Regions from separate parts of the Streptomyces sp. CNX435 genome, predicted to be linked through region 2. Evidence: predicted binding sites of a transcription regulator. Region 2 holds the regulator's gene; the other holds the start of a gene.
The links. Region 2 encodes HrcA, which represses chaperone genes, less so after heat shock. Its sites were predicted from a motif close to TTNGCACTCNGNNNNNCNGAGTGCNAA; they were not measured.
Positions count from the first base shown of each region.

Region 1: a site for HrcA is predicted at 13,334-13,360, ahead of groL (chaperonin GroEL). Genes of this name have one in related genera too.

Region 1 covers NZ_JCANTA010000007.1:210,016-224,478, forward strand. Annotated here, with positions in the region: gene T328_RS15360 (copper homeostasis protein CutC) at 1-54, opposite strand, end outside; gene T328_RS15365 (HD domain-containing protein) at 82-789, shown strand; gene T328_RS15370 (NACHT domain-containing protein) at 807-3,914, opposite strand; gene T328_RS15375 (DUF397 domain-containing protein) at 4,053-4,274, opposite strand; gene T328_RS15380 (helix-turn-helix domain-containing protein) at 4,264-5,094, opposite strand; gene T328_RS15385 (hypothetical protein) at 5,362-5,751, shown strand; gene tgmC (ATP-grasp peptide maturase system methyltransferase) at 5,763-6,938, opposite strand; gene T328_RS15395 (MvdC/MvdD family ATP grasp protein) at 6,935-7,771, opposite strand; gene tgmA (putative ATP-grasp-modified RiPP) at 7,899-8,186, opposite strand; gene T328_RS15405 (DUF4031 domain-containing protein) at 8,304-8,576, opposite strand; gene T328_RS15410 (DUF8819 family protein) at 8,573-8,953, opposite strand; gene T328_RS15415 (MurR/RpiR family transcriptional regulator) at 9,094-10,032, shown strand; gene murQ (N-acetylmuramic acid 6-phosphate etherase) at 10,542-11,477, shown strand; gene groL (chaperonin GroEL) at 11,584-13,206, opposite strand; gene T328_RS15430 (cold shock domain-containing protein) at 13,529-13,732, opposite strand; gene T328_RS15435 (MoaD/ThiS family protein) at 14,129-14,407, opposite strand; gene thrC (threonine synthase) at 14,404-14,463, opposite strand, start outside.
Region 2 covers NZ_JCANTA010000009.1:181,985-196,447, forward strand. Annotated here, with positions in the region: gene rpsT (30S ribosomal protein S20) at 65-331, opposite strand; gene lepA (translation elongation factor 4) at 523-2,391, shown strand; gene T328_RS17630 (AMP-dependent synthetase/ligase) at 2,612-4,510, shown strand; gene T328_RS17635 (SpoIIE family protein phosphatase) at 5,005-7,317, shown strand; gene hemW (radical SAM family heme chaperone HemW) at 7,422-8,648, shown strand; gene T328_RS17645 (DUF3097 domain-containing protein) at 8,692-9,516, opposite strand; gene T328_RS17650 (MBL fold metallo-hydrolase) at 9,526-10,230, opposite strand; gene hrcA (heat-inducible transcriptional repressor HrcA) at 10,372-11,397, shown strand; gene dnaJ (molecular chaperone DnaJ) at 11,398-12,531, shown strand; gene T328_RS17665 (nitronate monooxygenase) at 12,692-13,786, shown strand; gene T328_RS17670 (16S rRNA (uracil(1498)-N(3))-methyltransferase) at 13,783-14,463, shown strand, end outside.

The DNA of each region.
Region 1 (14,463 bases), on a different contig from region 2:
GGCGGCGTCGGCGGCGTTCAGGGCGATGACCTCAAGCAGCATTGGTCTAGACATGCAGCACAGCCTGCCATATCGCGCAGAATGGTGACCATGCCAGCCCCCGTAGACGAGTCCCCCGCCGGACCGCCCGCCGGATCGGCCGCCGAGCCGCCCGCCCCCACCCTCCTCGACCGCTGGACCACCCTCCTCACCCGCTGCCAGACCGGCGCCGAGCGGCCCGACCCCGTTCCGTACGGCAAGAACCTGCTGGAACGGTGGGGTGAGCCGCAACGGCACTACCACACCGCGGCACACCTGAAGGCCGTCCTCGACCGCATCGACGAACTGGCCGACCACGCCGACGACCCCGACGCCGTGCGCCTCGCGGCCTGGTTCCACGACGCCGTCTACCGGCCGGACCGGAGCGAGAACGAGGAGCGCAGCGCGCGTCTCGCGCAGGTCGCCCTCGCGGAGGCGGGAGTTGGAGAGGAACGGGTCGCGGAGGTGGCGCGGCTGGTACGGCTCACGGTGAGCCACGACCCGCGGGCGGACGACCGCAACGGCGAGGTGCTGTGCGACGCGGACCTGGCGGTGCTGGCGGGCACGCCGGCGGAGTACGCGGCGTATGCGGCGGCGGTCCGGGAGGAGTACGGCTTTGTGCCGGACGACGCGTTTCGGGAGGGGCGGGCGGCGGTGCTGCGGCAGTTGCTGGGGTTGCCGCGGCTGTTCCGTACGGAGACGGGGTACGGGCGATGGGAGGCGGCGGCGCGGCACAACGTGGGGACGGAGCTGGAGCTGCTGGGGGTGTAGGGGGGTTGGGCGAGAGGTCACTTGACGCGGACGCTCACCCCCGGGACGTCGAGGGTGGTGACGGGCGTGCCATCGGGGGTGCGACAGGCGTGGAAGGTCACCCTTCTGAGGCTGCTGAACCGCGTGAAGGTCTGACGGTCGGGCAACACGACGCAGTTGTACAGCGCCAAGTCCGTCAACGACGGCGGGACGCTCTTCACGCTCGTGAGCCACGCGTGGCCGTTGAGATTGTAGAGTTCCACCCCACGAAGACGGGTCATGCCCTCCAGTTCGTCGAACCCCCGAAGCGTGCACCAGCCGACTCCCACGAGCGTCACGTGCTGCACGCCTGTGAGGGTGGTAAGCGGGCCAAGGCCCGTCACCCCCGCTTCGAAGAGCTTGATGCCCGTTAGCTTGGGAATACGTCGCAGTATGTCCAGGTCCAGATCCATGGCCTCGGAGGCGGGGAGCCCCAGCCACTCCAGGTGAGTGAGGTCCGCGAGGGCCGATACCCCGCGGACAGACATGGTGCCGTGCAATGAGAGATTCCTCAGGCGTGAATGGTCGCGGAGGACCGACAGATCGGCTTCTCCGGACAACCGGGTCGTCCACAACTCCCGGAGGGGCGGAAAGTCGACCACGAACTCAAGTTCGCGCTGGGGGCAGGTGACAACGACGTCTGTCAGGGCACCCAAGCGGCGCGCTGCATGGAGCTGACCAGAATGATTGATCATCACCATGCGTTCCGCCAGCGGCAGTCGGCTGAGCACGCGGTCGACATAGACCTCCGCGTCGAAGTAGTCCCAGGCATGGATGAGTTCGTAGACGACCCACCAGCGCTCGTCCCCTACGTAACCCTCCAGCATGGCCAGAGCCTGCTCGCCCCCGATCAGAGCCACCGTCCGTACCGTCTGCGCCGCCGCCTTCTCCGTCAGCTCCTCCAGTGACGTCGGCAGCCAGCGCAGCAACGTCGGCCCCACCGCGGCCAGCGCCGGCGGGTCCGTCTTCCGCCTCGCCGGAAGCAGCGCGGTCACGGCCTCGTCCAACCGGTCCGCCAACCCGCCCGACACCGACGGCAGCGTCTCCTGGCACGCCGCCGCCAGCAGCCGCAGTGTGCGCGCGTGCCGGGGCTCCTCCTCCGCGCGGTCCAGGATGCCGCCGAGCAGCTCCTCCCGCTGGCGCGCGTTCGCGTGGCCGGCGGTCATGATGATCGTCTCTCGCCACAGGTCCAGATGCGCCCGCTCGACCAGGTTGCCGATACGGTCCTCCTCCGCCGCCTCCTCGGCGGCCAGGTACTCCTGAAAAGTCCGGTGTACGAAATCGATGCGGTCCTCCGCAGGCGACCGCAGGATCCCGGAACGCTGCCGCAGCTGGCCCAATACCACACCGCCGTCCAGCACATCCAGGTGCCGCATCCCCCGCAGCTTCGCGGCCACGTACCCAGCCGCCCGCTCCACGTCGATCTCGCTCCGGTAGTTGTCCGACAACCGCCACGCGAGATCCCTCAGGATGACCAGCTTGTCACCGAGGCTCAGCCTGCTGTCCGCCGCACTCGGTACGTTCCGGTCCGCATCCCGGTCGTGGACGAGGGTGTGCAGAGCGTTGCGGTACAGCTCCATCCGGTCGCGCGGCAGTTGGCGGCCCCGGTTGAGGTGCATCGCGCAGAGCATGGCCGCGAGCAGTGGGGTGCTCGCGAGGGACTGCAGGTGGGCGCGGTCTTTAAGGCTGGTGAGGAGGGACTGTTCGTACTGCGGGATGTCGTCCACCGCGCAGGGCAGTTCGCCGCCCAGTTCGCGTACGGCCTGGTGCCACCGCCGTACGAAGGCCGCCAGGTCGGGCGGCGTCATCCGGTCCAGGTGGAGCGCAGTGAAGTCCTCGCGGCGCAGCCAGTCCGCACCGGCCGCCGCGGGACGGGACGTCACGACCACGCGCAGGCCCTTGTACTGGCCGAGCAGCTTGCGCAGCCAGTCGCGGACCGCCTGCCGTTCCCGGCCCAGCAACTCGTCCACGCCGTCGATCAGGAGCAGCGCCGTGCCCGCTCGAAGTTGGCGCTCCACCCACCCCTTCGGCATGATCCCCGTGATCGGCCCGGCGACCCCGTCGAGCATCGCCTCCGGGTTCGGGGGCTTGCGGCCGCTGTACTCGCGGAGCTTGACGAAGATCGGCGTGAGACCGTTCCATTCGGCCAGCTCACCCGTGAAACCCCCGCGCGCGGCCGTGATCGCCAGCCACCGCAGCAGCGTCGTCTTGCCCGAACCGGCCTCGCCACGCAGCAGCACCCGGGACGCGCCGCTCAACGCCGCCTCGACCCGCATGCCGGAGGCTTCGTGCCCGCCCTCCTCCCAGTTGCTCATGTCGGGCCTGAGCTTCGGCACCGCTCTACGGACGGTGCGGCGGCGGAGCTTCGCGTCGTCGCCGGTCGTGCGCAGGCTCACGTACGCGACCGACAGCCGGACGCGCTGCGGGGTCGCCTGGTCGGACGTGCCGCGGAACAGCTCCACCTCGTCGAGGTCCCGGCTGACCAGCTCCAGGTACTCACGCAGGAAGTCGGTGTCCTGGTCTGAGCCGTCCGGCGCGAACAGCGAACGGTCCGGCAGGCGTTCCAGGATCCGCGCCACCTCGGCGCCCAGCGTGGCGGTACGCGCCAGCAGTTCGGCCGCCGCACGCTCCTCGAAGACGGGCAGGCTGCGCACGATGCTGACGTAGTACGCGACGCACTCGGCGAAGAGCACCTCATACAGACGCGTCTCCGCCTCGCCGAGGCCGACGGGCCCGGGCACGGAGGCGGTGATGCGGCGGACCAGCTCGGCGGGCTGGGCGTCGGCGGCGAGGAGGGCGTCGTCGGAGAGATCCGCGCGCGCGAACGTATCGGCCACGGCGTCGATGACCGCCTGCCGGCCGCCGGGCTCCAGGCGGTCGAAGGCGTGGGTCAGGAACGGGTCCAGGCGGTCGTACACCGCGTTGGTGATCTGCTCGAACTGCTGCCGGACCTCGCGCTGGAGCCGCACGCCCGGGACCCGTACCCGGACCAGCTCCTCCATCTCCAGCTGCCGCTCCTGGTCGCGCTGCTTGCCGCGCAGCCACAGCTTCCCCGCGGCGTTCGCCACGAGCGTCCCGAGCCGTAACGCCGCCGTCTCCGCGAGCATGTGCACACCCCTCCCTGCCCCTGCACAGCAGGAAACCACACGGCAGTGACAGTCCGTACGCCAAGCGAGCGCGCCGACACGCCACCGGCCCGCGTCAGGCTTGACGCGGGCCGGTCTGCGGGAATGCTGCGGGTCGGCTCAGGCGGAGAACTCCCCGGCCTTGACCGCGGCGACGAAGGATGACCAGCCCGCTGCCGGGAAGACCAGCGCCGGGCCGTGCGGGTCCTTGGAGTCGCGCACCGGGACGGCGCCGGGGAACCCGTCGGCGACCTCGACGCAGGCCCCGTTCTCCGCTCCGCTGTAGGTCGACTTGCGCCAGGTCGTGAGTGCCGAGGCGTCGGGGATGCGGTTAGCTTTCATCGGCATACTCTTTCAGATAATGACGAATCAGATCGAGAGATTCACTCTCCGGAAGAGCCTTGGAGCGCGCAACGTCAAAGCGCTGTACAAGCTCAACCGCCCTCTTCGGTGAGTCTACTGCCTCGCCGGAATCGTAGCTCTCGACGAGAGCCACCGTGGCACCGTCCTTCAAGGTCAGCAGCATCAGGCTCCCGCCCATCATCGAGTGCAACCCCTGGTCGAAGGGGAGGACTTGAAGGGTTACGTGCGGCTTTTCTGCCATCTGCACCAGATGTTTAATCTGCCGCCGCATGGTCTCTTTGTGCTCTAGTGGACGCCTGAGTGCCGACTCATCCATGATTGCCCAGTAGAGCGGCGGCGAGTCGCCGTCCAGCACACGCTGCCGCTTCACACGGGCGGCGACACGCTCGTCCAGTTCGTTCAACATCCCGGTGGGCAGCCCCATCCGGTACAGCTCGCGGATGTACTCCTCCGTCTGCAGCAGCGCCGGAATGGTGCTGCTCGTGAAGACCTGAATCCGGATCGCGTCGCCCTCCTTGTCGACGACCTCGCGGCTGTAGACGGCGATCAGGCTGTCGTGCGCCATTTCGCGCAGTTCGACGAACAGGCCGTCGGTGTTGAAGTAATCGTCGAGTACCTGCGCCAGGGCTTCCGACGGCAACTGCTCCCCGCGCTCCACCCGGCTGATGTACGTATGCGGGTAGCCCACCCGTTCGGCAAGCGCTCGCTGGGAAAACTCCGCGCCTTCCCGGAGACGCCGCAACCGGCGTCCGAGCACTGTGCGCGGAGTGGCCTTGCCGTCGTCCTCGTGCAGCTCCATACCTCGAACACCCCTTCAATTCCCTGTCCACAAAGGCCCTTTGGCGACGGGCCATTCCTGTACGGGGGCGTTCCCCATCGGCAATGGTGGTAACCAAGCCGCCCTTCCGGGGCGGGATCTCGCCGAACTGACAGGCCACACGCGAGAGACCCCCGCAACCGCACGACCGGTCCGGGGCGTGGCCACCAACCCCACGGAGGTTGACGACGTGACCCACGCTATCGCGAGGCTGTTCGTGCCGCTGCTGCGGCTGCCGGAGGTGACGGTGTGCTGAAGGGGCGCCGGACCTTGCGACTCATGGCGTGGTCGGACGACCGGGGCCACTCCGCCTACCTGATCACGGACAACCCCGACAGTTATCTCTCGCGATTCGCAGACGACGCCGAGGAAACACAACTCGGCATGGCCTCCGACCTACTCGACCACGTCCACGACCTGCTGGCCGAAAGCAAGCAGGACGCCGACGAACTCCGCTTCTTCGCGAGACAGTTGTGCGAATCGCTGCACAAGACACTGCACATCGCGGACAGCCGAGGTGAACGCCTCGCCGACGCCGCCGACGCCGCTGACGCGGAAACTGCCGAATGCGGCGACGTGGACGAGGACGCGGCACCCAGCCTTCCCCAGCCCAAGGAATGCGGGGCGTTCGGACCGTGAGGCTCGCCCGATCACACGAGGCGATGTTCCCAGCGCAGGGTCGGATCGTCTCCGATCCAATAGGTGTGCCCGGCGGGTGTGACGTCCAGTTGGACAGCGCTGATATCAGGCTCCCCGGTGCCCTGCCATGTGGTAACCGCGGTTTCGATGGCGTCCCAGAGGGCGACGGGTCCGCCTTGGCGGACGGTCCAGGCGTCGCCGTCGCGTGCGAGTTCAGCGAACGATTCCCGGTCTGTGTCGAAAAGGTAAACCCGCTGTTCGCCTCCGGAGGCGGTGTTAATCATCTGCACGCCGGGGGCGGCGAGCTGGGCGAGGAACGCTGGCATCCACGCGTGGAGCAGCCCCGGTGCGATGCGGGCGGGCCGGGTGGTGTCGGCGTAGGCGGTGCGGGCGGCGAGATCGCCCGAGAGCGGAACGGGTGCCTGGGCGCGGGCAGGCATGAAGGAGGAGCGGCCGATGATCCGCCCCTCTGCCGTGCGCTCACCGGTGACGGTGACCTTGGCCAGGCCAGTGCCGCGGGACCAGGAGCCGACGGTGGCCAGGATGATGCCGCCCGGGGAAGTCTGGCGGATCCAGGCATGGGGAATACGGCGCACGGCGCAGGTAGCGATGATGCGGTCGTACGGGGCGCGGCGGGGGTGTCCAAGCAGGCCGTCGCCGGTCACGGTCCAGGTGGAGTAGCCGCAGGCTTCGAGCGCGTCGTCGGCGCGTTTGGCCACCTCGGGATCGACTTCGATGCTGGTCACCTGGTCTTCGCCGAGGCGGTGGCACAGTAGCGCGGTGGAGTAGCCGGTGCCCGTGCCGATCTCCAGCACGGTCATGCCGTCGTCCACGTCCAGGTCTTCCAGCATCCCGACGACGGTGGCGGGGACGGTGGAGGAGGAGGTGGGGAAGCCGGTGACCGGCCCGGTGGCCTGGTCGGGTGTGAGGTGGCCGTCGAGCTGGGTCACGAGGGACTCGTCGCCGTAGGCGATCTCCACCCACTCCTTGGTCTCGACGCTGCCGGGGGCGACCGGCCGCCAGCAGGCGGCGTTGTCCTCGGGCAGGAACACCCCGGAGGCACCAAGGAACGCCTCGCGGGGCACGGCTTCGACCGCTGCCCGCCACACAGGGCTTGTCAGGTGCCCTTGCGCTTGGAGGCGGTCGGCGAGCGCTCGGCGCTCGCGGCGGGTGTCGGGTGCGGTCATGGCTCTCCTTGCGCCAGCAGATCTGCGAAGGCAGAGGTCAGGGGAAGGTCGGCGGCGTCTTCGAGCCAGCCCCACTGGCCATTGGGGTTGAGTTCCAGGAAGTGCAGGTCACCGTCGCAGTCGAGGACGAGGTCGAAGCTACCGCTGGCGAGGCCGAAGCGTCGCAGATAGCGGACCAGGAGGTCGGAGATCTGGTCGGGCAGCGTGGTGACCCGGTAGGACAGGACGCTGTAGTCCCGGCGCCAGTCCAGCAGGTCGCAGTCGATGCGGACGGCGAACACCCGCTCACCCACGACCACCACGCGCATGTCCGCTTCCTTGCGGATGCGTGCCTGGAAGAGGTGCGGCACCACCGCGACCGACTCGTCCAGCTCATCGATGCTCACCGGCTCGGTCCAGGTGGTCAGCCCGGTGCCGTCCTGCTGCCGGTAGGGCGTCCAGCGCAGCGCCTTGTAGACCACCTGCTCGTGTTCGGTGAGGAACGCCTTGATGTCGTCGAGATTGTTGGAAACCAGCGTGGGCGGAATGGGCAGGCCCATCCGCTGGGCGGTGGCGAGCTGGAGCGGCTTGTGCTCGGCTGCGTAGTTGCGTAGCGGGTGGTTGACGTACCGGGCGTGAGGCAGGGCGTACAGGGTTCCGCCCAGGCCATGACGGGTCTGGGCGGCGGCGAACCGCGCGTCCGCCGCGTCCAGGTGCTCGAAGGAGGCCAGGTGGGGCGGCGCCAGTACACCGAGCGCACCCCCTCCAGCCGGTGCGGCGGGAGGGGGTGTGGACCTGCCCCGCCGGCGCGGTCGAACCGGTGCCGAAGGAGGCCGAGACCTGGAGATGGTCACCGATGTCGGCGGGGTTGAACCGGACCACGGGCACGCCCCGGCGGTTGAGTTCGGCGATCACCATGTTCGCGGTGATGTCGTCGACCTCGGTGACCACCAGGACCGAACTCTCGGCTGATGCCACGCGTCAGCTCCCGGGGTCCTGCTCGCTGTCTTGGTCGTGGTCGGTGTCGTTGCGGGAGTCCAGGTTGGTGCTCTCCATCTGGGTCTCCGTGCCCATCGACGTTCCGTGCTTGCCCATCTCGATGATTCCGCCGCGAGCGTCGCGGTAGACCGTGAGCTGGGTGGCCGGGTCGATGACGGCGGAGGCGAAGTCCCGATGGTGCACGGCCGGATACGGACGCATCCGACCGACACCCCAAGGGCGGCAGCCAACTGACGAGGCACCTGTGGGTAACACGCTGACCTCCTGCATGGGTGAGGCGCACTGACACGAGCCTGACCCCGCCGAACGGTCCGATGCAAGGCAGTCTCTACGGTGCTGCCCTCGAACGCTCCGGTACGCCCGCGCATGGTGCACCGCCCTACGCCCTCACGCCACCCCCGACCGCCTCCCCGGCCGCCGCAGGCCGCCCGCCACCAGTCGGCGCAGCAGCTCCTTCGAGCCCACCTCCACCGCCCCCCGCCGCACCGCGTCCTCGTACCGCGTCGACGGAATGTCGTAGTGGTCCCGGTCGAAGGCCCTCGGCGGCACTCCCATCGACTCCGCGAAGGCGTGCAGTTCCTCGTACGACTCGTCGCTGACCAGGTGCGACCACATCCGCCCGTGTCCCGGCCACGTCGGCGGGTCGACGTAGATCGTCATCCGGCGCCGCCCGCCGGCCCCAGGCCGCCCACCGGGGCCACCACCGCGCCCGTCCGCCCGCAGACCCACCTCGGCTCGGGGCCGAGTTCCGGTTCGATGTCCAGCGCGTGCGGGCCGGAGGCGTCGACGTCCTGGCAGACGGGGCACAGCGGCCACCTGCCGTGCTTCTCCAGGAGCGCGTCCTGGACGTCCTGAGCCACCAGGCCGTCCAGGTACGCCACGCCCTGCGGCCACTGCTCGACCCACCAGCGGCGGTGCGCGACGGCGTCCTCGACGAGGGTGACGACGTCCGGCTCGGCCACGTCGGCGGCGGTGAGGTCGGCGAGTATCAGCGCACGGGCGCAGTGCAGCGCCTGCTCCAGCCCTTGGTGCTCCATGCAGCCATTCTCCCGCAACCGGCACCCGCGAGACGGCGCCCACAGCCGCCCCGGCGCCCGCGGCGCCCACCCCCGCGGGGTTTTCCACAGGGCGGTCGCGGGGGGTTGACTCGCCTCGGTCGTGAAAATATCTTTCGGGTGTGAGCTACAGCGTGAAGGAAACTTTCACTCCCGACCCCCCGACCGGACCCGCGCCGCCCGCGCCCGCGGCCCTCGCGGCCAAGGTGCGGACGGTCGCGCCGTCCATGACGCGCTCCATGCAGCGCGTCGCCGAGGCCGTCGCCGGTGACCCGGCCGGCTGTGCCGCGCTCACCGTCACCGGCCTCGCGGAGCGCACCGGTACGTCGGAGGCGACCGTGGTGCGGACGGCGCGGTTGCTCGGCTATCCCGGGTATCGCGACCTCCGGCTGGCCCTCGCCGCCGCCGCCGCGCAGCAGGAGGCCGGGCGGGCGCCGTCGGTCACCGCGGACATAGCGGTGGACGATTCGATGGCCGACGTCATCGCCAAGCTCGCGCGGGACGAGCAGCAGGCGCTCGCGGACACCGCGGCCGGGCTCGACCCCGCGCAGGTGGAGGCGGCGATCGCCGCCATGTCCGCCGCTCGGCGCATCGACGTGTACGGGATCGGCGCCTCCAACCTCGTGGGCCAGGACCTGGTTCAGAAGCTGCTGCGGATCGGCGTCGTCGCGCACGCCTCGCCCGACCCGCACCTGGCCGTGACCAACGCCGTCCAGCTGCGCGCGGGTGACGTGGCCATCGCGATCACGCACTCGGGTCGCACGGTCGACGTCATAGAGCCGTTGCGCGTGGCGTTCGACCACGGGGCGACGACCGTGGCCATCACCGGCCGTCCGGACGGCCCCGTCGCCTCGTACGCCGATCACATACTCACCACGTCCACGGGTCGCGAGAGCGAGCTGCGGCCGGCGGCCATGTCCAGCAGGACGGGCCAACTGCTGGTCGTGGACTGCCTGTTCATAGGCGTGGCCCAGCGTACGTACGAGCGCGCGGCCCCGGCGCTCGCCGCCTCGTACGAGGCGCTGGCCCACCGGCACAGCCCGCTCCGCCCGCGGCCCTGACGCCGCCCGGCGACACCCGACGACCGCCCGATGCACCGGCGACCCGCCCGCGACGCAGACGCGGGCCCCGCCCGCGGTACCGGACGGCGCGGCGGGTGCGCCGGGGGCGCCGGGGGCGACCGACACGCCCGGACGTGCCAGACGCGCCATCTGCACCACGCACAGCTCATGCACTCTGCACCACGTACAGCTCATGCGCCACGTGTCATGCACCACGTACACGCGACCACGCACCACCCCCCGCACCACCCCCACGCACCACCCCCCACACTGGTCTGCCCGAAGGCGTCCCGCGGACGTCCGAGGGCCCGGCACCTGACCGCACCCGACCGCACCGCCGTACGACGCCGGCGCCGCCCGGCGTCCGGACGCGCACCGCGCGCCGGCCGCCCGCGACGGCAGCCCGACCGCCGGCGACCGCACCACGCAAGCCGCCGTGACCGACCCAACTCCGCGTGCGCGCACCGCCCACCGCGCGCCACGCACCGCATGGAAAGAGCCGCCCCGACATGCCCTCTCCCTCAGCCGACATCCGCCGGGAGCTGGAAAGCCTGACCACCGAAGCGTTCCGGCCGGAGCTTGCGGAGATCGACCGCCTCTCCAGCCTGGAGATCGCCAGAATCATGAACGAGGAGGACAGCGGCGTACCGGGCGCGGTCGCCACGCAGTTGCCGCAGATCGCCGCCGCCATCGACGCCACCGCCGAGCGCATGGCCCGCGGCGGCCGGCTGTTCTATCTGGGCGCCGGCACCGCGGGCCGGCTCGGGGTGCTGGACGCCAGCGAGTGCCCCCCGACGTTCAACACCGACCCGTCGCAGGTCGTCGGCATGATCGCCGGTGGTGACAAGGCGATCCGCACGTCCACGGAGGGCGCGGAGGACAGCAAGGAGCTGGCCGCGGCCGACCTGGCGGCGGCGGACCTGGGGCCCGACGACACGGTCGTCGGCATCTCCGCCTCGGGCCGTACGCCATACGCCGTCGGCGGCGTGACGTTCGCGCGCGGCCGGGGGGCGCTGACCATCGGGGTGTCCTGCAACGCCGGTTCCGCGCTGTGCGCGGCGGCGCACCACGGCATCGAGGTCGTCGTGGGCCCCGAGCTGATCGCGGGCTCGACGCGGCTGAAGGCGGGCACGGCGCAGAAGCTCGTGCTCAACATGCTCTCGACGATCACGATGATCCGGCTGGGCAAGACGTACGGGAACCTGATGGTCGACGTGCGCGCCTCCAACGAGAAGCTGCAAGCGCGTTCGCGGCGCATCGTCGCGCTGGCGACGGGCGCGGGCGACGAGGAGGTGGAGGCCGCCCTCGCGGAGACCCACGGGGAGGTGAAGAGTGCGATCCTCACCATCCTCGGCGGCGTGGACGGCAGCACGGCGGAGCGGCTGCTCGACGCCTCGCACGGCCACCTGCGGGTGGCGCTGAAGGCCGCGACCGACGTGAGCTGACGGGCTGCCGACCCCCGGCCCCGGCACCCGGCCCTCCGCGCCCGAGGGCGGCACCCCCTGCGGGGTACCGCCCTCGGTTCGTCGGTGCGTCCGCGGACGACCCGGATCAGAAGTCCATGTCGCCGCCGGGCATACCGCCCCCGGCCGCGGCCTTCTCCTTCTCCGGCTTGTCGGCGACGACGGCCTCGGTGGTGAGGAACAGGCCCGCGATCGACGCCGCGTTCTGCAGCGCGGAGCGGGTCACCTTGGCCGGGTCGATGATGCCCTCGGCGATCATGTCGACGTACTCGCCGCTGGCGGCGTTCAGGCCGTGGCCCGGGGTCAGGTTGCGCACCTTCTCCACCACGACGCCGCCCTCAAGGCCGGCGTTGACCGCGATCTGCTTCAGCGGGGCCTCCAGGGCCAGCTTCACCGCGGCGGCACCGGTGGACTCGTCGCCCTCCAGCTCCAGCTTCTCGAAGACGTGGCCGGCCTGCAGCAGGGCCACGCCGCCGCCGGCGACGATGCCCTCCTCGACGGCCGCCTTCGCGTTGCGCACGGCGTCCTCGATGCGGTGCTTGCGCTCCTTCAGCTCGACCTCGGTCGCGGCACCGGCCTTGATGACGGCCACGCCGCCGGCCAGCTTGGCGAGCCGCTCCTGCAGCTTCTCGCGGTCGTAGTCGGAGTCGCTGGCCTCGATCTCGGCCCGGATCTGGTTGACCCGGCCCTGGACGCCGTCGCTGTCGCCGGCACCGTCGACGATGGTGGTCTCGTCCTTGGTGATGACGACCTTCCGGGCGCGGCCCAGCAGGTCGAGGGTGGCGCTCTCCAGCTTGAGGCCGACCTCCTCGGAGATGACCTGGCCGCCGGTGAGGATGGCGATGTCGCCGAGCATGGCCTTGCGGCGGTCGCCGAAGCCCGGGGCCTTGACGGCGACGGACTTGAAGGTGCCGCGGATCTTGTTCACCACGAGGGTGGACAGGGCCTCGCCCTCGACGTCCTCGGCGATGATCAGCAGCGGCTTGCCGGACTGCATGACCTTCTCCAGGAGCGGCAGCAGGTCCTTGACCGCGCTGATCTTGGAGTTGGCGATGAGGATGTACGGGTCCTCCAGCTCCGCCTCCATGCGCTCCATGTCGGTGGCGAAGTAGGCGGAGATGTAGCCCTTGTCGAAGCGCATGCCCTCGGTGAGCTCCAGCTCCAGACCGAAGGTCTGCGACTCCTCGACGGTGATGACGCCTTCCTTGCCGACCTTGTCCATGGCCTCGGCGATCAGCTCGCCGATCTGGGTGTCGGCGGCGGAGATGGAGGCGGTGGAGGCGATCTGCTCCTTGGTCTCCACGTCCTTGGCCTGCTCCAGCAGGGCGGCGGAGACGGCCTCGGTGGCCTTCTCGATGCCGCGCTTCAGCGCCATCGGGTTGGCGCCGGCGGCCACGTTGCGCAGGCCCTCCTTGACCAGCGCCTGGGCCAGGACGGTCGCGGTCGTCGTGCCGTCACCGGCGACGTCGTCCGTCTTCTTCGCGACCTCCTTGACCAGCTCGGCGCCGATCTTCTCGTACGGGTCCTCGAGTTCGATCTCCTTGGCGATGGAGACACCGTCGTTCGTGATCGTGGGGGCGCCCCACTTCTTCTCAAGGACGACGTTCCGGCCCTTGGGGCCCAGGGTGACGCGGACGGCATCGGCGAGCTGGTTCATGCCGCGCTCAAGGCCGCGCCGCGCCTCCTCGTCGAACGCGATGGTCTTGGCCATTGTGTTGAGTCCTCCCGGACAGGGGGGTGGTCTGTGTCCGGACCGCGCTGGCGCCCGCGACGGACGGTCCGCGACCCGCGTGGTTCCCTCCCACCCGGCGTACGGACCTCACCGAACCGGTCCCGTGCTGTCACTCTCACGGGGAGAGTGCTAACGCCAATGATTAGCACTCGCCCCCTGCGAGTGCAAGCGGGTGGGGCGTTCTCACGCGCAGAGCGGAACACGCACAGAGCGGAACCGGAGAACCGCACCGCACAGCAGAGGGCCCGCACCCCGGGGGGTGCGGGCCCAGCGCAAGTCGTCCGTGGTCGATGCCCGGCGCTCAGCCGTTGACGCGGACCATGTCTGCCTGCGGCCCCTTCTGACCCTGCGAGATCTCGAACTCGACCCGCTGGCCTTCCTCGAGGGTGCGGTACCCGTCCATCTGAATCGCGCTGTAGTGGACGAAGACATCCGCACCACCGTCGACCGCGATGAAGCCGTACCCCTTCTCCGCGTTGAACCACTTGACGGTGCCCTGAGCCATTCCAAACTCCCCTATTGCTGGCCCTTACACAGGACCGCACTCCGCGGACCCGGGTCAGACCTCACCCCCGGATACACGCCGGGGCGTGCGCCGGAACGCGTCGACCGCGGCTGAATGTATCCGCACAGATGCCCAGTGCAACAGGTCAATCGGACGAGAATTCTGCGGACACTTGATCGGTATTTTTCCGACCAACACCCGCCATCCCCTGACAACTCGGGCAGGGCATAACTCACCATCACGACAAATAACTCTCCGCAATTACCCGGAACTTGTCGCGTTCTCATATGCATGGAGCACGGGCCACGAGGGGGGAACGTCCCAACCCTATCGCGTGCACGGACATGCGAACGGCCCCACTCCGGATCGGTGGGGCCGCACACGCAGCAGCAGGGTTCAACTGCCCCCGGCAACCGCCGGGATGATCGAGACGCCCGCCCCCTCCGGAGTGGGAGTCTGCAGGCCATCGGCGAAGCGGACGTCGTCGTCGTTCACGTAGACGTTCACGAACCGGCGCAGCTTGCCTTGATCGTCCAGCACCCGGGCGGCGATCCCGCGGTGGTTCTTCTCCAGGTCTTCGATCACGTCGGCCAGGGTCGCGCCCTCGGCGCTCACCTCGGCCCGGCCGTCGGTATACGTACGGAGGATGGTCGGAATTCGGACGTTCACGCTCATGATGCGAGGCCGGCCTCTCGGAAGGAGTCGAGTGTGGGACGAATGATCGCGCTCGG
Region 2 (14,463 bases):
CGGCGCTCACTGCGGCGTGCGGGTCGCAGGTCGCGTACGGCGCGAAGTCTTCTCGGTGCTGCTGTCAGCCCTGGAGGGCCTGGACGCGCTTGGCCAGCGCGGCCTTCTTGTTGGCCGCCTGGTTCTTGTGGATGACGCCCTTGCTGACGGCCTTGTCCAGCTTGCGGGCGGCGGCGCGCTGCGCCTCCACGGCCTTGTCGGCGTCCCCGGCCTCGACGGCCTCGCGGGTACGGCGGATCGCGGTGCGCAGCTCGGACTTCACGGCCTTGTTGCGCAGCCGGGCCTTCTCGTTGGTCTTGATCCGCTTGATCTGGGACTTGATGTTCGCCACGTAGCTGCCTCTTGAAGATGTTCGGAAATCGTCCTGTGGGACCTGAACTGCCGGACCTCACCGGGTCCAGACACAGTGGCTCAGGCTACCAGCAGCCGGGACGGCCGCCCAAACCGTCCCCGGCCTCCCGCGCATGGGACCATGGGGGCGACGAGTGCAGACACGCCCCTCCCTCCCGACAGGACCCCTAGGTGCCCGCGACCGAAACCACCGTGCCGCAGCCCAGCCGTACCGAGCCCGCGTTGATCCGCAATTTCTGCATCATCGCGCACATCGACCACGGCAAGTCGACGCTGGCCGACCGGATGCTCCAGATCACCGGAGTCGTCGAGCAGCGCCAGATGCGCGAGCAGTACCTCGACCGCATGGACATCGAGCGTGAGCGCGGCATCACGATCAAGTCCCAGGCCGTGCGCATGCCGTGGTCCCCCTCGGCGGGTGAGAGCGACGGCGCGGCGCACATCCTCAACATGATCGACACCCCCGGGCACGTCGACTTCACATACGAGGTCTCCCGCTCCCTCGCCGCCTGCGAGGGCTGCATCCTGCTGGTGGACGCCGCCCAGGGCATCGAGGCGCAGACCCTCGCGAACCTCTACCTCGCGATGGAGAACGACCTCACGATCATCCCGGTGCTGAACAAGATCGACCTGCCCGCCGCGCAGCCGGAGAAGTTCGCCGCCGAGCTGGCCGGGCTCATCGGCTGCGACCCCGCCGACGTGCTGCGCGTCTCGGCGAAGACCGGCGAGGGCGTCGCGGAGCTGCTCGACGAGGTGGTGCGGCAGGTGCCGGCGCCGGTCGGGGTGAAGGACGCCCCCGCCCGCGCGATGATCTTCGACTCGGTCTACGACTCGTACCGCGGCGTCGTGACGTACGTGAAGGTCGTCGACGGCGTGCTCGGCAGGCGCGAGCGGATCAAGATGATGTCGACCGGCGCCCAGCACGAGCTGCTGGAGATCGGTACGAACTCGCCCGAGATGACCCCGGCCGACGGCCTCTCCGTCGGCGAGGTGGGCTATCTGATCACGGGCGTGAAGGACGTACGCCAGTCCAAGGTCGGCGACACCGTCACCCGGCTCAGCAAGGGCGCCACCGAGCCGCTCGGCGGCTACAAGGACCCCAAGCCGATGGTGTTCTCCGGGCTCTACCCGGTCGACGGCTCCGACTACCCGGAGCTGCGCGACGCGCTGGACAAGCTGCAGCTCAACGACGCCGCGCTGGTGTACGAGCCGGAGACCTCGGCGGCGCTCGGCTTCGGCTTCCGCGTCGGCTTCCTCGGGCTGCTGCACCTGGAGGTGATCCGGGAGCGGCTGGAGCGCGAGTTCGGCCTCGACCTGATCGCCACCGCGCCCAACGTGATCTACCGCGTCGTGCTGGAGGACCGCACCGAGCACGTCGTGACCAATCCCAGCGAGTTCCCGGTCGGCAAGATCGAGGAGGTCTACGAGCCGGTCGTACGGGCGACGATCCTCACCCCCAGCGAGTACATCGGCTCGGTCATGGAGCTGTGCCAGAACCGCCGCGGCACGCTGCTCGGCATGGACTACCTCTCCGAGGAGCGCGTCGAGATCCGCTACACGCTGCCCCTCGCCGAGGTCGTGTTCGACTTCTTCGACCAGCTGAAGTCCAAGACCCGCGGCTACGCCTCCCTCGACTACGAGCCCACCGGCGAGCAGAGCAGCCAGCTGGTCAAGGTCGACATCCTCCTGCACGGCGACAAGGTCGACGCCTTCTCCGCGATCACGCACAAGGACAAGGCGTACGCCTACGGCGTGCGGCTCGTCGCCAAGCTGAAGGAGCTGATCCCGCGGCAGGCGTTCGAGGTGCCCATCCAGGCGGCGATCGGCTCCCGGGTCATCGCCCGCGAGACCATCCGCGCCATCCGCAAGGACGTCCTCGCCAAGTGCTACGGCGGTGACATCTCCCGCAAGCGGAAGCTGCTGGAGAAGCAGAAGGAAGGCAAGAAGCGGATGAAGATGGTCGGCAGCGTGGAGGTCCCGCAGGAGGCGTTCATCGCCGTGCTGTCCTCGGATGACGGCGACAGCAAGACCAAGAAGTAGAAGAAGTAGAAGAAGTAGAAGAAGTAGAAGAAGTAGCCGCGGCGCCGGCCCGGTCGGCGGCCGGGAAGCGGAATCCTGCGCACCGGGCCGGCGCGGGAGCGCCCGCCGGCCCGGCTTCGAGACCTATCCGAGCCTTGCAGACCCTTACGCCGTCCGCGGTCAGGCTCTAATCTGCTGGTTACTCGCCAGTTACCAGCGAAGAGCAGGGCCGGAGGATGCAGTGACCGAGACCGAAACCCAGAGGAAGCTGGACAGCCGCCCGCCGTCCGTCGCCACGCTCTTCCTTGACCGGGTCGAGTCCACCCCGGACGGGGAGGCGTTCCAGTACCCCGTGCCCGGTTCCGGCGGGGAGTCCGGAGCGGACGAGTGGCGGTCGCTGACCTGGGCGCAGTCCGCCGAGCGGGTGTTCGCGATCGCCGCCGGGCTGATCGACCTCGGCCTGCAGCCGGAGGAGCGGGTGGCGCTCGCCTGCAACACCCGGCTGGAGTGGATCCTCACCGACCTCGGCATCCTCTGCGCCGGCGGCGCCAACACCACCGTCTACCCCAGCACCAACGCCGGGGAGACCGCGTTCATCCTCGCCGACTCCGGCAGCCGCGTCCTCGTCGCAGAGGACGCCGCCCAGCTCGCCAAGGCGCGCGAGATGCGGGCGGAGCTGCCCGACCTGGCGCACGTGGTCGTGGTCGAGGCCGCCGATGCCGTGGCCGCCGAGGGCGACCCCGAGGGCTGGGTGCTTTCCCTCGCCGAGCTGGAGCGGCGCGGCGCCGACTACCTGGAGAAGAACCCCGACGCGGTACGCGAGCAGATCCGGGCCCTGCGCCCCGACCAGCTCGCCACCCTCATCTACACCTCCGGCACCACCGGCCGCCCCAAGGGCGTACGGCTGGCGCACGACGCCTGGTCGTACATGGGCCACGCCATCGAGGGCATCGAGCTGCTCAGGCCGGACGACGTGCAGTACCTGTGGCTGCCGCTGGCGCACGTCTTCGGCAAGGTGCTGATCGCCGGGCACATCAAGATCGGGCACGTGATGGCCGTCGACGGCCGGATCGACAAGATCATCGAGAACTTGCCGGTCGTCCGGCCCATGAAGATGTGCGGCGTGCCGCGGATCTTCGAGAAGGTCTACAACGGCGTGGCCGCCAAGGCGAAGGCCGGCGGCGGTGCAAAGTACAAGATCTTCCTGTGGGCGGCCGAGGTCGCCCGCGAGTACGCGCGCGTCACCCAGGACAACCACCGCCGGACCGGGAAGCGCACCGCGCCCGCCGGCCTGACCGCCAAGCACGCCCTCGCCGACAAGCTCGTCTACGGCAAGTTCCGCGCCGCCTTCGGCGGCCGGATGCGCGGCATGGTCTCCGGTTCCGCCGCCCTCGCCCCCGAGATCGGCTATTTCTTCGACGGCGCGGGCGTGCCCATCCTGGAGGGCTACGGCCTCACCGAGTCCGCCGCCGCCAGCTTCTGCAACCGCGAGGACACCTACCGCACCGGCACCGTCGGCAAGCCGCTCCCCGGCTGCGAGGTGCGGATCGCCGACGACGGCGAGATCATGCTGCGCGGCCCGGGCATCATGCAGGGCTACCACGGGCTGCCGGAGAAGACCGCCGAGGTGCTGGAGGACGACGGCTGGTTCCACACCGGCGACATAGGCGAGCTGTCCGACGACGGCTTCCTGCGCATCACCGACCGCAAGAAGGACCTGATCAAGACCTCCGGCGGCAAGTACATCGCGCCGAGCGAGGTCGAGGGCCAGTTCAAGGCCGTCTGCCCGTACGTCGGCTCGATCCTCGTCGTCGGCGCCGACCGCAACTTCTGCACCGCGCTGATCTCGCTCGACGAGGTGGCGCTGACCGGCTGGGCGAAGGAGAACGGGCTGGAGGACCGGTCGTACGCGGAGCTGGTCGCCTCCACCGAGGCGCGGGCGCTGATCGAGGGGTACGTCACGCAGCTCAACGAGCGGCTGCAGCGCTGGCAGACGATCAAGAAGTTCCGGATCCTGCCGCGGGACCTCGACGTCGAGCACGGGGAGCTGACGCCGAGCCTGAAGCTGAAGCGGCCGGTGGTGGAGCGGGAGTACAAGGGCCTGATCGAGGACATGTACGCGGGCGCCAGGGAGGACTGAGGCGCCGGACACGGCGTCCGGACCACGGCGTAGGCACGGCGTACGGGCACGGCATACGGGGCGGGGCGTTCAGGGGTACGTGGGCGGCGTGAACGCCGCCGGTCGCGCCCTTCCCGCGGGTGCGTCCCGCGATCCGGTTGACGACGGCCGCCGCCCCCTCGGCCGGGTGCCGGAAGGGCCGTCCCGGCGGCTGGGCACGTCTCGTACGCACGCGTGTCCACCGCGATGAGCTGCGCGTTCGTCTCGTGTACGGAACCGGCCCGGCGGCGCGCGCGGCCGGCGCGGCGGGCCGGGCGGGGGTGGCCGGAGGGGGTAATCCGGGTGGCCTGACGGGGTCGGATGGGCCATATCCGCTCACCAGTTGTGTCACTTGGTGCATCTGGGCGAGCTCAGTCTGTCACCCTGGCTACCTGGGGAACGCCCGTATGCCGGATTTTGGCCGGGAGAGGACAGTGGGGACGACCTTCGCAGTGCAGGCCGTACGTCGATCCACCGTGGTTTCGGTGGTGCGAAGAGAGCCCGCGGAGCCGGGCGGCGGGGACGGCCGGAGCGGCGGGGACGGCGGGGGCGGTGAGGGCGGCGGAGGCGGCACGGGAGGTGCCGACGACGCGGACGGTACGGACGGCGCCGACGACGTGGCGCCACACGGCGGGGAGTCCCGCGACCGCGGCGGTGCCCCCGGTGCGTACCGGACGGCCCCGTGCGACGAGACGCCCGGTGGGCCGCAGGACGTGACGGACGTCGCGCTGACCCTCGCCGCCGGCATGCCCGCCGCCGCGGCGGCCCGCCGGTTCGTACGCGAGCTGCTGGCCGGGCGCGCCGGGCCCGAGGTCGACGACGCCGAACTGCTGACCAGCGAACTGGTCACGAACGCCGTGGTGCACGCGGGCACCGACGTGCGGGTGCGCTGCCGGCTCGTGGCCGAGGACGCCACCGCCGCCGGGCTGGCGCGGGACGGGGCGGACGGCGGGCCGGCCGCGGAGCCGACGCTGCTGGTGGAGGTCACGGACGGGCACGCGGCCCGGGTGATGCCGCTGCCGGCGCCGGAGGAGTCGTACGGCTACGGCCTGCAGCTCGTCGCCGCGCTGGCCGACGCCTGGGGCGTCGAGCACCGGCGCAGCGAGAAGACGGTCTGGTTCCGGATGGGCCCGCTGCGCGAGGTCGCGGACGACGCGGAGGCAGCGGACGGCGCGGATCCGGCCCGAACCGGGGCCGATGGCCAGGCCGGCGCCGTCCCCGACGCGGATCCGGCCGCGGATCCCGGCGCGGATCCGGCAGCGGTTCCGGCGGGCGGAGACGACGAGGCGGGCGCCTACGGCGTACCCGACGACGGGACCCACGGCCGCGGCCTGGCGCACCACGCGGACGGCTCCGGCGGCGCGGCGGTGCGCGGCGCGCACGACGTCGCGGACGACGACCTCGCCGACGCGCACGTCGCCCGTACCGCCGCGCTCCGGCTGCCCAGCCAGGCCACCGCGCACACCCCGCGCAGCGCCACCGACCCCGAGCTGCGCGCCGGCGGCGCCTGGGCCGGCGTCGGCGCCTTCTCGTTCCTCGCCGAGACCTCCGACATGCTCGCCGGGCAGTTCGACGAGGACATGGTCGCCTCCCTCGCCACCCAGCTCCTCGTGCCCCGGCTCGCCGACTGGAGCGCCGTCTGGCTCGAAGGCGCCGACGGCGCGGAGCCCCGCCTCGCGCAGGTCTGGCACGCCGCCGAGGAGCGGATCTCCCCGCTCCGTCGCGCCCTGGAGCAGAACCCGCTCCCGCCGCCCGACGCCCGCCCCGTACCCCTGCCCTGGCCCGGGAGCACCGCCCGCGCCCGGGGTGATGCCGACGACGGGCTCGGCGGCCCCGCGCTCGCCTGCCCGCTGGTCGCCGGCGGCCGGCGCGTCGGCACGCTGCTCCTCGGCCGCGCCGGCGTCGCCCGGATCGGCGGCGACGTCGCCGCCGTCGTCACGGACTTCGCCCGCCGCGTGGCGCACGCCGTCTCCGCCGCCCGCCAGTACACGCGCCAGGTGACCATCAGCGAGGTGCTGCAGCGCGGGCTGCTGCCCAGCGGCATCGCGGAGATGCCGGCCATGGACACGGCCGTCGTGTACGAACCGGCCGAGGGCGCCGCCGCGGGCGGCGACTTCTACGACCTGTTCCCCAGCGGCAGCGACCGCTGGTGCTTCGCGCTCGGCGACGTCTGCGGCCAGGGCCCCGAGGCGGCGGTCGTCACCGGCCTCGCGCGGCCGGTGCTGCGGCTGCTGGCCCGGGAGGGCTACGGCGTCGCCGACGTCCTCGGCGGGCTGAACCGCACGCTCGTGGAGCACGCCTTCGAGGCGGTGGAGGCGGCGACGTCGTTCGGGCTGCCGCCGGAGCAGGCGCGGTTCCTGTCGCTGCTGTACGGGGAGCTGGTGCCGTACGAGCAGGACCGCGGCGGCGTCCGCTGCACCGTGGCCAGCGCCGGGCACCCGCCGCCGCTGCTGCTGCGCAGCGACGGCGGGGTGCGGGCGGCGGCGGACGCGCAGCTGCTGCTGGGCGTGCTGGACGACGCGGAGTACTACAGCCAGTCGTTCGACCTGGAGCCGGGCGACACGCTGCTGTGCGTGACGGACGGGGTGACGGAGCGGCGGTACGGGGACCGGCTGTTCGACGACGGGGACGGGCTGGCGGCGGCGCTGTCCCGCTGCACGGGGCTCGGGGCGGCGGCGGTGGCGGAGCGGATCAGGACGGCGGTGCACGACTTCGCGCCGGTGCCGCCGCGGGACGACCTGGCGATGATGGTGCTGCAGGCGCGGGGGACGGAGACGGGCGGGTGCTGAGGCGGGTTCCCGGGCGGGGTTCTCGGACGGGAGTTCCGAGCGGGGGTTCCGGGCGGGGCTCCTGGGCGGGACCTGGGTCGCCGGGAGTGCTGGACAATGGGTCCATGCCCTCCGTACTGCCCGATGGCGAGCCCGCGCCCGCGGACGGGACGCTGCCCGCCGAGGCGCTGTCCGGTGCCGCCGGCCGCCCCCTCGGCTTCTACGCCCACGTCCCGTACTGCGCCACCCGCTGCGGCTACTGCGACTTCAACACCTACACCGCCGCCGAGCTGCGCGGCACCTCCCGCGACGACTACGCCGCCACCTTCGCCGAGGAGGTCCGGCTCGCCCGCAAGGTGCTCGGCGACGACCCGCGCGAGGTCGAGACCGTGTTCTTCGGCGGCGGCACGCCCACGCTGCTGCCCGCCGCGGACCTGGGGCGGATGCTGGCGGCGATCCGCTCGGAGTTCGGCCTCGCGGCGGGCGCGGAGGTGACGACGGAGGCCAACCCGGAGTCGGTGGACGCGGCGTATCTGGCGGAGCTGCGGGAGGCCGGGTTCAACCGGATCTCGTTCGGCATGCAGAGCGCGCGCGAGCACGTGCTGCGGGTGCTGGACCGTACGCACACGCCGGGGCGGCCGGAGGCGTGCGTGGCGGAGGCGCGGGCGGCGGGCTTCGCGCACGTCAACCTGGACCTGATCTACGGCACGCCGGGCGAGACCGACGAGGACTGGCGGGCGTCGCTGGCGGCGGCGCTGGGCGCCGGGCCGGACCATGTGTCGGCGTACGCGCTGATCGTCGAGGAGGGTACGCAGCTGGCGCGGCGGATCCGGCGGGGCGAGGTGCCGCCGACGGACGACGACGTGCATGCGGACCGGTATCTGATGGCGGAGGAGGCGCTGTCGGCGGCGGGGATGGAGTGGTACGAGGTGTCGAACTGGGCGGCGTCGGGGGGCGGTGCGGGCGCGCGGTGCCGGCACAACGAGCTGTACTGGACGGGCGCGGACTGGTGGGGCGCGGGCCCGGGGGCGCACAGCCACGTGGGCGGGGTGCGGTGGTGGAACGTCAAGCACCCGGCGCCGTATGCGGAGGCGCTGGCGGCGGGGCGGTCGCCGGCGGCGGGGCGCGAGGTGCTGACGGCCGAGGACCGGAGGGTGGAGCGGATCCTGCTGGAGCTGCGGCTGTCGGCGGGCTGCCCGCGGTCGCTGCTGCGGCCGGCGGGGGCGGAGGCGGCTGCGCGGGCGGTAAGGGACGGGCTTCTGGAGCGCGGTCCTTACGAGGCGGGGCGGTTGGTGCTGACGCTGCGGGGCCGGCTGCTGGCGGACGCGGTGGTGCGGGACCTGGTGGACTGAGGAGCTGTTCCCCGACCCGCCCCAGACCCCCGGGCCGCCCCTCTCAGCTCGCCGGGGCCGTGACGAAGTCGATCAGCTCCTCCACCCGCCCCAGCAGCGCCGGCTCCAGGTCCCGGTACGTCCGTACCGAGCCCAGGATCCGGCGCCAGGCCGCTCCCGTGTCCGCCGGCCAGCCCAGTTCCCGGCAGATGCCCGTCTTCCAGTCCTCGCCCCGCGGGATCCGCGGCCACGCCGCGATGCCCACCGACGCGGGCTTGACCGCCTCCCAGACGTCCACGTACGGGTGACCCACCACCAGCGCGTGGTCGCTCGACACCGACTCCGCGATGCGCCACTCCTTCGTGCCCGGCACCAGGTGGTCCACCAGCACCCCCAGCCGCGCGTCCGCGTCCGGCGCGAAGGCGGCCACCACCGCCGGCAGGTCGTCCACGCCCTCCAGGTACTCCACCACCACGCCCTCGACCCGCAGGTCGTGGCCCCACACCCGCTCCACCAGCTCCGCGTCGTGGCGGCCCTCGACGTAGATGCGGCCGGCGCGGGCCACGCGCGCGGTGTGGTCGCGGACCGCGATCGAGCCGGAGGCGGACAGCAGGGGGCCCGAGGGGGCGGCGGCCCGCGGCGGCACCAGCGTCACCACCTTGCCGTCGATCATGAAGCCGGCCAGCGTCAGCGGGAACACCCGGTGCTTGCCGAAGCGGTCCTCCAGGGTCACCGTCGGGCCCTCCGCGGTCTTCTCTGTACGGATGACCGCTCCGCAGAAGCCCGTGCCCACCTCCTCCACCACGAGGTCCGGCTCCGCCGGCACCTCGGGGGCGGGCTGCCGCGGCTTCTTCCAGGGGGGCGTGAGATCGGAGTCGTAACGGCGCACGGGGCGAGACTACGACAAGCCCCGCGACAGTTCGTCCCGTTGGGCCCGTACGAAATCCGCACCCACCGCCGCGCCGTGCCCCGGGACGTAGACCGCCTCCGGTCCGCCCAGCTCCAGCAGCCGGTCCAGCGCCGCGGGCCACCGCGCCCGGTCCGCGTCCGGGCCCGCCTGCGGGGGGCCCGACTCCTCCACCAGGTCGCCGCAGAAGACGACGGCCGGCCGCCCCGGGACGTACACCGCCAGGTCGTGCGACGAATGCGCCGCGCCCAGCTCGACGAGCAGCACCTCCCGCCCGCCCCCGAGGTCCAGCGGGTACGTGCCGGACACCGCGTGCCGCGGGGTGACCAGGACGTCGACGGCCTCCGCCGCCGCGTCGGGGGACAGCCCGTGGCGTACGGCGTCCGCGCGCACCTCGTCCGCGCCCTCGCCACGCAACCGGTCGGCGATGCCCGCCGGGCCGTAGACCTCGGCCCCGGCGAAGGCGGCGGTGCCGAGCACGTGGTCGAAGTGCGGATGCGTGAGCGCGATGTGCGTCACGGGCCGGCCGAAGCGCTCGCGTACCGCCCGGCGCAGCTCCGCGCCCTCCCGCAGCGAGGCGCCCGTGTCCACCAGCAGCACGCCCGCCGATCCGGCCACCGCCCCCGCGGTCGCGTCCCAGCGGGGCAGCCGGCACCGTACGATGTCCGGCGCCGGCTCTTCCCAACCGCCACCCATGCCACGACGCTATAACGAGACCGGCCGCCTTGCCTGAGCTGCCGTACCCGGCCGTACACTGGCCCCGAACCCTGGCACTCCCCGCCGTCGAGTGCCAGCGGCGGAACGGCCGGACGGACCCCCAGTGCGGAGGTGGACAGCATGCTCAGCGAGCGTCGGCTCGAAGTGCTGCGCGCCATCGTCCAGGACTACGTCGGCACGGAGGAGCCGGTCGGCTCCAAGGCCCTCACCGAGCGGCATCATCTGGGTGTCTCCCCGGCCACGGTGCGTAACGACATGGCCGCCCTGGAGGATGAGGGGTACATCGCCCAGCCGCACACCAGCGCCGGCCGTATCCCTACTGACAAGGGCTACCGGCTGTTCGTCGACAAGCTCGCCGACGTCAAGCCGCTCAGCGCGCCTGAGCGGCGGGCCATCCAGAACTTCCTGTCCGGCGCCGTCGACCTCGACGACGTCGTCGGGCGCACGGTGCGGCTGCTGGCGCAGCTGACGCGGCAGGTGGCGGTCGTGCAGTACCCGTCGCTGACCCGCTCGACCGTGCGCCACGTCGAGCTACTCCAACTCGCCCCCGCGCGCGTGATGCTCGTTCTCATCACCGACACCGGCCGGGTCGAGCAGCGCGTGATCGACTGCGCGGCGCCGTACAGCGAGGAGTCCCTCGCCGACCTGCGAGCCCGGCTCAACAGCCGCGTCGTCGGCCGCCGCTTCGGCGACGTGCCGCGGCTGGTGGCCGACCTGGCCGACTCCTTCCCGGCGGACGACCGCGGCACGGTGCAGACCGTGCTGTCGGTGCTGCTGGAGACGCTGGTGGAGGAGACCGAGGAACGGCTGATGATCGGCGGCACCGCCAACCTCACCCGCTTCGACCACGACTTCCCGCTCACCATCCGGCCGGTGCTGGAGGCGCTGGAGGAGCAGGTGGTGCTCCTGCGGCTGCTCGGTGAGGCGAAGGAACCGGGCGTGATGGTGCGTATCGGCCATGAAAACGACCACGAGGGCCTCACCTCCACCTCGGTCGTCTCCGTCGGATACGGTTCTGGCGGCGACACCGGCGAAGCGGTCGCCAAGCTCGGCGTGGTCGGACCTACCCGCATGGACTACCCCGGAACGATGGGAGCGGTACGCGCAGTGGCACGGTACGTCGGACAGATCCTGGCGGAGTCATAAGTGGCCACGGACTACTACGCGGTCCTCGGCGTCGGACGTGACGCCTCACAGGAAGAGATCAAGAAGGCGTTCCGCCGGCTCGCGCGCGAGCTGCACCCGGACGTGAACCCGGATCCGAAGACCCAGGAGCGGTTCAAGGAGATCAACGCCGCCTACGAAGTCCTCTCGGACCCGCAGAAGAAGCAGATCTACGACCTCGGCGGCGACCCGCTGTCGCAGAACGGCGCCGCGGCGGGCGGCTTCGGCGCCGGCGGCTTCGGCAACCTCTCCGACATCATGGACGCCTTCTTCGGCACCGCGGGCCAGCGCGGGCCGCGTTCGCGCACCCGGCGCGGCCAGGACGCCATGATCCGGCTCGAAATCGAGCTGGAGGAGGCGGCGTTCGGCGGCAGCAAGGAGATCCAGGTCGACACCGCGGTCGTCTGCGGCACCTGCAACGGCGAGGGCGCGGCGCCCGGCACGTCGGCGCAGACGTGCGACATGTGCCGTGGCCGCGGCGAGGTCTCCCAGGTCACCCGCTCGTTCCTGGGCCAGGTCATGACCTCCCGGCCCTGCCCCCAGTGCCAGGGCTTCGGCACGGTGGTGCCCACGCCGTGCCCCGAGTGCGCGGGCGACGGCCGGGTGCGCTCGCGGCGCAGCCTGACGGTCAAGATCCCCGCGGGCGTCGACACCGGCACCCGCATCCAGCACGCCGGCAAGGGCGAAGTCGGCCCGGGCGGCGGCCCGGCGGGCGACCTGTACGTGGAGATCCGCGAGCTGCCGCACCCGATCTTCCAGCGCCGCGGCGACGACCTGCACTGCACGGTGACGATCCCGATGACGGCCGCCGCGCTGGGCACGAAGGTCAACCTGGAGACGCTCGACGGCCTCGAAGAGGTCGACATCCGTCCCGGTACGCAGTCGGGGCAGTCGATTCCGCTGCACCAGCGCGGCGTCACGCACCTGCGCGGCGGCGGCCGGGGCGACCTGGTCGTCCACGTCGAGGTCGAGACGCCGCAGAAGCTGGACGTCGAGCAGGAGCGGCTCCTGACCCAACTCGCCCAGCTGCGCGGCGAGGAGCGGCCCCAGGGCCAGTTCAAACCGGGCCAGCAAGGGCTGTTCTCGCGGCTGAAGGACGCCTGGAGCGGACGCTAGCCGCGGACTGGCCGACCGTTGCCGGGCCGCCGCCGTTGCGGCCCGCGCGACGGGTGCGTGTGGTGGGTGGGACGTCACCGTCCCAAGGCGCGTGAAGACGTGCGGATTCCATGATCCGGACCGGGCCGCCGGTGTCCGACCCGCATGACAGGATTGAGCCATGCCCACCGAGCTGAACGATCTGTTCACCTTCCCGATCGTGCAGGCGCCCATGGCCGGTGGCGCATCCTGCCCGCAGCTCGCCGCCGGCGTGCTGGAGGGCGGCGGCCTGGCGTTCCTCGCCGCCGGTTACAAGACGCCGGAGGCGATGTATGAGGAGATCCGCCAGCTGCGGGCCGTCACCGACCGCCCCTTCGGCGTCAACCTGTTCCTGCCCCAGCCCCCCTCCCCACCGGATCCCGCCCAGATAGAGGCGTACGCCCAGCAGTTGGCCGGCGAGGTCGAGTGGTACGGCACGGAGCTGGGCGACGCCGAGGCCGGCACGGACGACGCCTTCGACGCCAAGGTGGCCATCCTCCTCGACGAGCCGGTGGCGCTGGTCTCGTTCACCTTCGGCTGCCCCAGACCGGCCGTGCTCGACGCCTTCGCCCGCGCCGGTACGTACACCGTCGTCACCGTGACCAACGTCGTCGAGGCACGCCGGGCGCAGGCCGCCGGCGCCGACGCCGTGTGCGTGCAGGGCGTCGAGGCCGGCGGCCACCAGGGCGGCTTCCGCAACGACCCGCGTGACGACCGGGTCGGCCGCGGGCTGCTCACGCTGCTCGCCGAGGTGCTGGAGGCGGTGGACGTCCCGGTGATCGCCGCCGGCGGGCTGATGCGCGGCGGGCAGATCGCCGCCGTGCTGTCCGCCGGCGCCGCCGCCGCGCAGCTCGGCACCGCGTTCCTGGTCTGCCCCGAGTCGGGCGCCAACGCGCTGCACAAACGGGCCGTCACCGGCGGCGTGTTCACGCGTACGGAGCTGACCCGCGCCTTCTCCGGCCGCCCCGCGCGCGGGCTCGTCAACCGGTTCGTACGCGAACACGGCCCGTACGCCCCCGCCGCCTACCCGCAGGTCCACCACCTGACCTCCCCGCTGCGCGCCGCCGCCGCCCGCGCCGGCGACCCGCAGGGCATGGCGCTGTGGGCCGGCCAGGGCTACCGGCTGGCGCGTGAACTGCCCGCCGCCGAGCTGGTGGAGGTGCTGGCCCGGGAGCTGGCCGACGCGCTCAGCGGGGCGACGAAGCCCGCCGGCGAAGCCTCGGGCGGCCTGCTGTGACCGCCCCCGTGTTCGTCGCCGAGCCCGCCGTGCTGGACGCCGCCCGCCCCGGCGCGGTGCTGGCCCTGACCGGGCCGGAGGGGCGGCACGCGGTGTCCGTACGGCGGCTGCGCACCGGCGAGGACGTAGTGCTCACCGACGGCGCGGGGCGTGGCGCGTACGGCACCGTGGCCGGCGCGGAGGGCCGGGACCGGCTGCTGGTGGCGTGCGCCGAGGTGCGCGAGGAGCCCGCGCCGTGGCCGCGGTTGACCGTCGTGCAGGCCCTGCCGAAGGGCGACCGCGGCGAGCTGGCCGTGGAGATGATGACGGAGACCGGGGTGGACGCGGTGGTGCCGTGGGCGGCGTCCCGCTGCGTGACGCAGTGGCGGGCGGAGCGCGGGCGGAAGTCCCTGGCCAAGTGGCGCGCCACCGCCCGCGAGGCGGGCAAGCAGGCCCGCCGGCTGCGCTTCCCGGAAGTCGCCGGGCCGCACTCGACGAAGGAGCTGCTGCCGCTGCTGGCGGGCGCGGCGTTCGCCGCCGTGCTGCACGAGGAGGGCGCCGCGCCGCTGGCCGGTGCGGCGCTGCCGGGGCGGGGGTCGGAGTCGCGGCCGGGGTCAGGGTCGGAGTCGGAGTCGGGACCGGAGCCGGGGGAGATCGTGCTGGTGGTCGGCCCCGAGGGCGGGGTCGCGCCGGAGGAG